DNA from 2 places in the Enterobacter sp. FW301-JW81 genome. Region 2 is predicted to be linked to the other one. Evidence: predicted binding sites of a transcription regulator. Region 2 holds the regulator's gene; the other holds the start of a gene.

Region 1 (4,834 bases), on a different contig from region 2:
CTCGGCTCGTGTCCATAACCCGGCGGTGGAAAAACGCCTGGCGGCCATCACCGCCCAGGACAGCCAGCGTCAGAGCCCGTATGAGGTGCGCGCCGAAGCGCAGCGCGCCCGCTTCAACTTGCCCGCGTGGCCGACCACTACAATTGGTTCCTTCCCGCAGACCACCGAGATCCGCGGCCTGCGTCTGGACTTCAAAAAGGGCAATCTGGATGCGAATCACTACCGCACCGGTATCGCTGAACACATCAAACAGGCGATTATCGAGCAGGAACGTCTGGGTCTGGACGTGCTGGTGCACGGTGAGGCCGAGCGTAACGACATGGTGGAATACTTCGGTGAACATCTGGACGGTTTCGTGTTTACCCAGAACGGCTGGGTGCAGAGCTACGGCTCCCGCTGCGTGAAGCCACCGGTGGTCATTGGTGACGTCAGCCGTCCGGAAGCGATCACCGTGGAGTGGGCGAAATACGCGCAGTCCCTGACGGACAAGCCGGTGAAAGGCATGCTCACCGGTCCGGTAACAATTCTTTGCTGGTCCTTCCCGCGTGAAGACGTGACCCGTGAAACCATCGCGAAGCAAATTGCGCTGGCGCTGCGTGACGAAGTGGCCGATCTCGAAGCCGCAGGCATTGGCATCATCCAGATTGACGAACCGGCGCTGCGCGAAGGCTTGCCGCTGCGCCGCAGCGACTGGGATGCGTATTTACAGTGGGGCGTGGAAGCGTTCCGCATCAACGCCGCGGTCGCGAAGGACGACACCCAGATCCACACCCACATGTGTTACTGCGAATTTAACGACATCATGGATTCGATTGCCGCGCTGGACGCTGACGTGATCACCATCGAGACCTCGCGTTCAGACATGGAGCTGCTGGAGTCGTTTGAAGAGTTCGACTATCCGAATGAGATTGGGCCGGGCGTGTACGACATTCACTCCCCGAACGTGCCTAGCGTGGAGTGGATTGAAGCCCTGCTGAAAAAAGCGGCTCAGCGCATTCCGGCAGAGCGCCTGTGGGTAAACCCGGACTGCGGACTGAAAACCCGCGGCTGGCCGGAAACCCGCGCGGCGCTGGCCAACATGGTGAAAGCGGCGCAGAACTTGCGTCAGGCGTAACGGATCTGCATTGCCGGGTGGCACCCGGCCTACCTGAAGGCCCGGTAAGGCGTAACTGCCACCGGGCTTTTTTTACGCTTTTTTCCCGCCGTACTGGTTAAACCACGCCAGCATCCGCTGCCAGCCATCTTTGGCTGATTCTGCATGATAGCTCGGACGATAATCGGCGTTAAACGCATGTCCGGCATCCGGGTACACCACAATCTCCGCCTTCGCATTGGCCGCGCGGAGCGCATGGCGCATGGTCTCTACCGAATCCAGCGAAATACCGGTGTCCTGACCGCCGTACAGCCCTAACACCGGGGCATTTAACTCAGTGGCGATATCCACGGGATGTTTCGGTGAATTCAGCGTCTTTTCACCCACCAGTTTACCGTACCAGGCGACAGCGGCTTTGAGCTGCGGGTTATGTGCGGCATACAGCCAGCTAATGCGACCGCCCCAGCAGAAACCGGTGACCAGCAGACGGTGTGGATCGCCCCCGTTGCGCGCCGCCCAGCTGGCAACGTGGTCGAGATCGGCCAGCACCTGTGCGTCAGGAACCTTGCTGACCAGGTTGCTGAGCAGCGTGGGAATATCGCTGTAGTCGTTCGGATCGCCCTGACGGAAGTAGAGCTCTGGAGCAACGGCCAGATACCCTTCCAGCGCCAGCCGGCGGCAGAGGTCGCGAATGTGTTCGTGAACGCCAAAAATCTCCTGAATCACAATCACGATGGGCAGCGGGCCGTCTGCCGATTTTGGCCGTGCGTGATAAGCTGGCATATTCTCCCCCTGCGAGGGAATGGAGGTCTCACCCGCCGTAATTTCCGCTTCTGGCGTCGACACGATGGTTGAAGCATGTGGGGCCGCAGCAGGTGCAAAACCGGTTTTTTCAGTCATGGCATTCTCCGTACCAATGAGTTAGCGCAAAGGTAAATATAGACACCAGGTTAACAACTCACAGTGCCTTAAACGGTCTATCTTTTGTGCAGCACATGACGATATAACTTGTTAATGTGATGTAAATCACTTTTTTATGGAAATTTAATGCAATCATTTTCATTCATGGTGAGTTGCGTCACGAAATTATCCTTACTGCTTCTGTAAAGTACCGTTTTACTTCTTCTGACTAACCGACCCACAGAGGAGTCACCTATGTCTAAGTCTGATGTTTTTCATCTCGGCCTCACCAAAAACGATTTACAAGGGGCTACGCTCGCAATCGTCCCTGGCGACCCTGAGCGTGTGGAAAAGATCGCCGCGCTGATGGATAAGCCGGTCAAGCTGGCAGCCCATCGCGAATTCACCACCTGGCGTGCAGAGCTGGATGGTAAAGCCGTGATCGTGTGTTCTACCGGTATCGGTGGACCGTCTACTTCAATTGCTGTTGAAGAACTGGCGCAGCTGGGCATTCGTACTTTCCTGCGTATCGGTACCACCGGCGCTATTCAGCCGCACATCAACGTGGGCGACGTGCTGGTCACGACCGCGTCCGTACGTCTGGACGGAGCAAGCCTGCACTTTGCGCCGATGGAATTCCCGGCAGTAGCAGACTTTGAATGTACTACTGCGCTGGTTGAAGCCGCGAAATCCGTGGGCGCGACTACCCACGTGGGCGTAACCGCCTCTTCCGATACCTTCTACCCGGGCCAGGAGCGTTACGACACCTTCTCCGGCCGCGTCGTTAGCCGTTTCAAAGGCTCAATGGAAGAGTGGCAGTCCATGGGCGTGATGAACTACGAAATGGAATCTGCAACGCTGCTGACCATGTGCGCAAGCCAGGGTCTGCGTGCCGGTATGGTGGCGGGCGTTATCGTCAACCGTACCCAGCAGGAAATCCCGAACGCCGAAACCATGAAGCAGACTGAAAGTCATGCGGTGAAAATCGTGGTTGAAGCCGCGCGTCGCCTGATCTAGTCCTCTCCTTTCGAAATCAAAGGCCGACACGTTCGGCCTTTGATTTTTTGCGTAGCGCCTCGCAGGAAAACCCTTTCAAACTGGACGTTTATACAGCACAATCCTATTTTGTGCGGGTAATACGTTGATGCAGGGGGCATTGTGGATATCTCAGTCCTGGTATATGCGGTGATTGCGCTGGCGGGTGTGGCAATAGGCTGGCTCATTTCCAGCTATCAGCATGCGCAGCAGAAGGCCGATCAATTGGCAGAGCGCGAAGAGATAGTCGCCGATTTAAGCGCGGCAAAGCAGCAGCTTGCGCTGAGCGAACACTGGCGTGATGAGTGTGAGCTGCTCAACAACGAGCTGCGTAATCTGCGCGATATCAACACCTCGCTGGAGGCCGATCTCCGCGAAGTGACCACCCGCCTTGAATCCACGCAACTGCATGCGGAAGACAAAATCCGCCAGATGATCAACAGCGAGCAGCGCCTCAGCGAACAGTTTGAGAACCTCGCCAACCGTATTTTCGAGCACAGCAACCGTCGCGTTGACGAACAGAACCGCCAGAGTCTGAACAGCCTGCTGACGCCGCTGCGCGAACAGCTGGACGGTTTTCGCCGCCAGGTGCAGGACAGCTTTGGTCAGGAAGCCCGCGAGCGCCACACGCTGGCGCATGAGATTCGCAATCTTCAGCAACTGAATGCGCAAATGGCGCAGGAAGCGGTCAACCTGACCCGTGCCCTTAAAGGTGATAACAAAACCCAGGGCAATTGGGGAGAAGTGGTACTGACCCGCGTACTGGAAGCCTCTGGCCTGCGGGAAGGCTATGAATACGAAACGCAGGTGAGTATCGAAAACGATGCCCGCTCGCGTATGCAGCCGGATGTAATAGTGCGGCTGCCGCAGGGTAAAGATGTGGTGATTGACGCCAAAATGACGCTGGTGGCGTATGAGCGCTACTTTAATGCGGAAGATGACTATACGCGTGAGTCTGCCCTGCAGGAGCACATTGCCTCGGTGCGTAACCACATTCGCCTGCTCGGCAGAAAAGATTATCAGCAACTGCCAGGCCTGCGCTCGCTGGACTATGTTCTGATGTTTATCCCGGTTGAGCCCGCGTTTCTGCTGGCACTCGACAGACAGCCTGAGCTGATCACCGAAGCGCTCAAAAACAACATTATGCTGGTCAGCCCTACCACGCTGCTGGTGGCCTTGCGCACTATTGCCAACCTCTGGCGCTATGAGCACCAGAGCCGCAACGCGCAGCAGATTGCCGAACGCGCCAGCAAGCTGTACGACAAAATGCGCCTCTTCGTGGACGACATGTCTTCGGTCGGGCAGAGCCTGGACCGTGCGCAGGATAACTACCGTCAGGCGATGAAAAAACTCGCCTCCGGCCGTGGCAATCTTCTGGTGCAGGCAGAAGCATTCCGCAGCCTGGGAGTAGAGGTTAAACGCGAGATTAATCCGGAATTGGTCGAACAGGCCATCGCCCAGGACGAAGAGTTTCGCCTGCGTGAAGGTGCGGACGAACAAAAGACAAACAGTGAAGACAACACCTTAGCGGCGGATTTATCACCCGAAGAGCCTCCCGCGCGTTTCTTTCGCGGTGGTTGAAACGTAGGGCAATTGCGCCCAATCTGTTACACTTCACGAACATTTTACTGATAAGCAGGCTCTGAGATGGTTGACGATTCACAAGACACAACGCACTTTGGCTTTCAGACTGTCGCCAAAGCGCAGAAAGCTGACATGGTGGCCCACGTATTTCATTCCGTGGCGGCGAAGTACGATGTGATGAATGACCTGATGTCGTTCGGTATTCATCGCTTGTGGAAGCGC
Region 2 (4,834 bases):
CCGGATAAAGAAGGCGCCCAGGCGGCGGAAAATCGGGCCTGCTGGCCAGAAGTTCAGGTTGATGCCGGCAGCGATGTGCGGCGGCACCAGCCCCTGGTGATAGAGGACATAGGAAAGAAGCAGGTAGTCCATGTGGCTGCGGTGGCAGGGAACATAGACAATTTCATGGCCATCGTGCGCCAGCTGACGTACGCGCTCGGCGTTATGAACGTTGATGCCCTGGTAGAGGCGGTTCCAGGTAAAGCCGAGAATACGATCGGAAAGGCGGATCATCTCGTAAGAGAAGTTCGCTGCAATCTCTTCCATCAGCGCAATGGCGTTCTGCTGGGCTTTCTCATGCGAAATTTTCTTGCTGCGCGCTTCGTCTTCTACGGCGCGGGCAATCGCTTTGGAAGCCAGCAGCTTGTTGAACAGATCCTGACGCGCCGGGAGGCGTGGCCCTACGGCAGCCAGGCGCTGACGGGCGAAGTGCATACGCGCCACGCGCGCCAGTTTTTGCGCGATGATCTTGTCGGTGCCGTGCTCGTCCGCCATTCGACGCAGCGAAACGGAAGGCGAGAAGCGCACAAAGCTGTCGCGTCCCAGCCAGGAGACCGCGAAGAATTTCTGGATGCCGTTAAGCATGCGCAGCGGTGGATTCTCTTCACCTTTTTCACGGCCCGGACGGCGACCAAACATCACCGATACCGGCACCATCTGCACATCCAGGTCAGGATTGCTGCGGTGCAGGTCGAGATAGTCATGGAACAGCTTGATGGACTCTTCTTTTGGCGTGTAATAGGTAAACACGCGAGGTCCGCCATGAATGAACACGTAGCGCGGCAGCAGGGTGCCGTCAACTTCCAGCGGTTCAAGCGGGTCAGGTAGGTCATGCGCCAGACACTGGGCGCGAAGCGTCAGTAAGTCTGCCTTCGAGTTATAAGGCAAAACGTACATAATAGGACGCGACGTATCGAGCCCCAATTCCAGCGCGGGTTCTGCTGGGATAGACTTGCTTTTTACCAGGATGCTTAATGGTAAATTAAGTAATTTGTAGTAAATTCGTGGCCAGCCGGACATAAACGATGTAAAGCCTCTGGTTAATAATGCAATTGCGGCGCAAGGATAACAGAAAGCGCGCAAAATTTCTGTTGTTACCCGTCATACTTCAAGCGGCAGCGAAACGCGCTACAGCTATAGTTACTGACGCTATTTCCAATAAAAGGTTCTTTTAATGGCCAATAATACCACTGGGTTAACTCGAATCATCAAAGCCGCCGGCTATTCCTGGAAAGGTTTCCGCGCCGCGTGGATCAATGAAGCCGCTTTTCGCCAGGAGGGCGTCGCCGCTATCATCGCGGTGATTATCGCCTGTTTCCTTGATGTTGATGCAATAACACGCGTACTTCTGATCGGCTCCGTGCTTCTGGTGATGATAGTGGAAATTCTTAATAGCGCTATTGAGGCTGTTGTTGACCGTATCGGCTCTGATTTCCACGAACTCGCTGGCCGGGCAAAAGACATGGGCTCTGCTGCCGTGCTGCTGTCAATTATTACTGCCGTTATCACCTGGGTCACGCTGCTTTGGTCACATTTCCGATGAGCCTCGAGGAATAATTAAGTCCCTGGTTTTTTGTGCAGTTTTTGGTTCCAAAATCGCCTTTGACTGTATATACTCACAGCATAACTGTATATACACCCAGGGGGCGGAATGAAAGCGTTAACGACCAGGCAGCAAGAGGTGTTTGATCTCATCCGGGATCATATCGGCCAGACGGGTATGCCACCCACGCGTGCGGAAATCGCGCAGCGTCTGGGCTTCCGTTCTCCGAATGCTGCCGAAGAACACCTGAAAGCGCTGGCACGTAAGGGCGTGATTGAGATTGTTTCGGGCGCGTCACGTGGTATCCGCCTGCTGGTGGAAGAAGAGACGGGCATTCCGCTGGTGGGGCGCGTTGCTGCGGGTGAGCCTTTACTGGCACAGCAGCATATTGAAGGCCACTATCAGGTCGATCCAGCCATGTTCAAACCGAGCGCTGATTTCCTGCTGCGCGTAAGCGGTATGTCAATGAAAGACATCGGTATTCTTGACGGCGATCTGCTTGCGGTTCACAAAACGCAGGATGTGCGCAACGGCCAGGTCGTGGTCGCACGCATCGATGACGAAGTCACCGTCAAGCGCCTTAAAAAGCAGGGTAACACCGTCCAGCTGTTGCCTGAAAACAACGAGTTCTCCCCGATTGTGGTGGATCTCCGTGAACATAACTTCTCTATCGAAGGACTGGCGGTTGGGGTTATTCGCAACGGTGAATGGCTTTAATCTCTTCCTGACAGGCTACGGCTCCGCTGTAGCCTGATTCATTTTCTGCTCCCGGTATTTTTCATGTCACTGCTGACGGCATCCGATAAGGCATTGTGGCGTCTTGCTCTGCCAATGATTTTCTCCAATATCACCGTGCCCTTGCTGGGTCTGGTCGATACTGCCGTTATTGGTCATCTTGATTCGCCTGTTTATCTTGGCGGCGTGGCGATTGGCGCGACGGCAACCAGCTTCCTGTTTATGCTGCTGCTCTTTTTGCGCATGAGCACCACCGGACTGACCGCACAGGCTTATGGCGCAAAAGATCCGCTGCGTCTGGCTCGCGCGCTGGTGCAGCCGCTGATACTTGCGCTTGGCGCGGGGGCGTTAATCGTTTTACTGCGCGCTCCCCTGATTGACCTTGCGCTTCATATCGTTGGCGGCAGCGAAGCGGTACTGGAGCAGGCGCGACGTTTTCTTGAAATCCGCTGGCTCAGCGCGCCCGCCTCGCTGGCTAACCTGGTTCTGCTGGGCTGGCTCCTGGGCGTACAGTACGCCCGTGCACCGGTGATTTTGCTGGTAGTGGGTAACCTTCTCAACATCGTGCTGGATATCTGGCTGGTGATGGGTCTGCATATGAACGTGCAGGGTGCGGCACTGGCGACCGCGATTGCAGAATACGGAACCTTTATTATTGGTTTGTGGATGGTCTGGCGCGTTCTGGCGATGCGCGGGATCTCCCTTGCGCTGCTTAAAACCGCCTGGCGCGGGAATATCCGTAAGCTGCTGGCGCTCAACCGTGACATCATGCTGCGCTCGCTGCTTCTTCAGCTCTGTTTCGGCGCGCTGACGGTTTTCGGGGCCCGGCTGGGGCCCGAAATCGTCGCGGTCAACGCGGTATTGATGACGCTTCTGACCTTTACCGCCTACGCGCTGGACGGCTTTGCCTATGCGGTTGAAGCGCATTCTGGGCAGGCGTATGGCGCGCGCGAAAGCGGGCAGCTACAGGATGTCTGGCGGGCAGCCTGCCGTCAGTCGGGACTGGTCGCGCTGGCGTTTGGTCTGGTTTATGCCTGTTTTGGCGAGCAGATTGTGGCGTTACTCACCTCTCTTTCTTCACTGCGCGAGCTGGCGGGCCATTACCTTATCTGGCAGGTGATTTTACCGGTGGTCGGCGTCTGGTGTTATCTCCTGGACGGCATGTTTATCGGTGCGACGCGCGGAGCCGAAATGCGTAACAGCATGGCTGTCGCGGCGGCCGGATTTGGCCTGACGCTGTTGACGCTACCGTGGCTTGGCAACCACGGTTTATGGCTGGCCCTTGCCGTCTTCCTCTCGCTGCGGGGGTTATCGCTGGCTTTTATCTGGCGGCGCCACTGGCGGGACAATACCTGGTTCCCCTCGCGTCACGATATATCGTGACGGTTAAAGATTCCGAATATGAAACCAACAGCCGAATCCTTAACTACAATAATTATCACGTCCAGCAGAAAAGAACGTAACGGACGTTACGACCCGACGCTTAACTAAGAGGACACGATGATGAATAAAGACGAAATCGGCGGCAACTGGAAGCAGTTCAAAGGTAAAGCGAAAGAACAGTGGGGTAAGCTGACTGATGACGATATGACCGTCATTGAAGGTAAACGCGATCAGCTTGTCGGTAAAATTCAGGAACGTTACGGCTACGCGAAAGATCAGGCGGAAAACGAAGTCAAAGACTGGGAAACCCGTAACGACTACCGCTGGTAACGCTGAATAACCCACGAGGCGGCTCTAAGCCGCCTTTTCTTTTGTCGCTAACGCGGCTTTTTCTTCACGAGTATAGAGTGGTCATGCTGGCACGCGTCCTGATGACGACAGGCTTCCACTTCAACGCACGCTGAACACAGCCCGTGCGCTTCAATCACGTTATGACGCAGGGCAAAGCCCATTTTAGCGGCCAGCGAATGCATAATGTCTTCCACGCCTTCCGCGCCTTCTTCTTTCACAACCCCACAGCGGTCACAGATAAACATCGCCGATGTATGCGTTGGCTGATCGAACAGATGGCACAGCACATAGCTGTTTGTGGACTCTACTTTATGCACGAATCCTTGTTCCAGCAGGAAATCCAGCGCGCGGTAGACCGTCGGCGGTTTCGCCTGCGGCTCGCTTTCGCGGAGCAGGTCGAGCAGATCGTAGGCGCTGATTGCACCCTGCTGCAGGCTCATCAGACGTAATACTTCAAGGCGCTGCGGAGTCAGGCGCACATTGCGTTGCGCGCACAGCTTTTCGGCCTGCGCTAACAGCTCTTTTGTGGACTTATCCATGTAGCACCCCGGATGTTATAGGACGGAAAACCCTCACTTTATCATGTTCTGGTAAAAACACCGAGATCCGCCAGTCTGTGCTATACCTGACCCATCGCAAACCGGGAAATAAACAATGAAAAGACCTGACTGTATTCGGCACTGGCGCGACGTTGAAGGTGCGGATGATTCGACCTATCCAGGGAGTGATGAGCTGTTTTCTATCGGTGCACCGCTGGCTCGCAGGCTCGGGCTCGGGCGCATT

The links. Region 2 encodes LexA, which represses DNA repair genes until DNA is damaged. Its sites were predicted from a motif close to TNCTGTATGTACATACAGNA; they were not measured.
Region 1: the regulator LexA is predicted to act here: its motif matches at 3,089-3,108, upstream of rmuC (DNA recombination protein RmuC).

What each region holds. Positions count from the first base shown of each region.
Region 1 covers NZ_JBYTBA010000011.1:16,066-20,899, reverse strand. Annotated here, with positions in the region: gene metE (5-methyltetrahydropteroyltriglutamate--homocysteine S-methyltransferase) at 1-1,114, shown strand, start outside; gene AC3WOK_RS22860 (dienelactone hydrolase family protein) at 1,187-1,993, opposite strand; gene udp (uridine phosphorylase) at 2,249-3,010, shown strand; gene rmuC (DNA recombination protein RmuC) at 3,152-4,609, shown strand; gene ubiE (bifunctional demethylmenaquinone methyltransferase/2-methoxy-6-polyprenyl-1,4-benzoquinol methylase UbiE) at 4,676-4,834, shown strand, end outside.
Region 2 covers NZ_JBYTBA010000009.1:66,438-71,271, reverse strand. Annotated here, with positions in the region: gene plsB (glycerol-3-phosphate 1-O-acyltransferase PlsB) at 1-1,059, opposite strand, end outside; gene AC3WOK_RS22010 (diacylglycerol kinase) at 1,214-1,582, shown strand; gene lexA (transcriptional repressor LexA) at 1,691-2,299, shown strand; gene dinF (MATE family efflux transporter DinF) at 2,363-3,700, shown strand; gene AC3WOK_RS21995 (CsbD family protein) at 3,821-4,030, shown strand; gene zur (zinc uptake transcriptional repressor Zur) at 4,078-4,590, opposite strand; gene AC3WOK_RS21985 (cupin domain-containing protein) at 4,706-4,834, shown strand, end outside.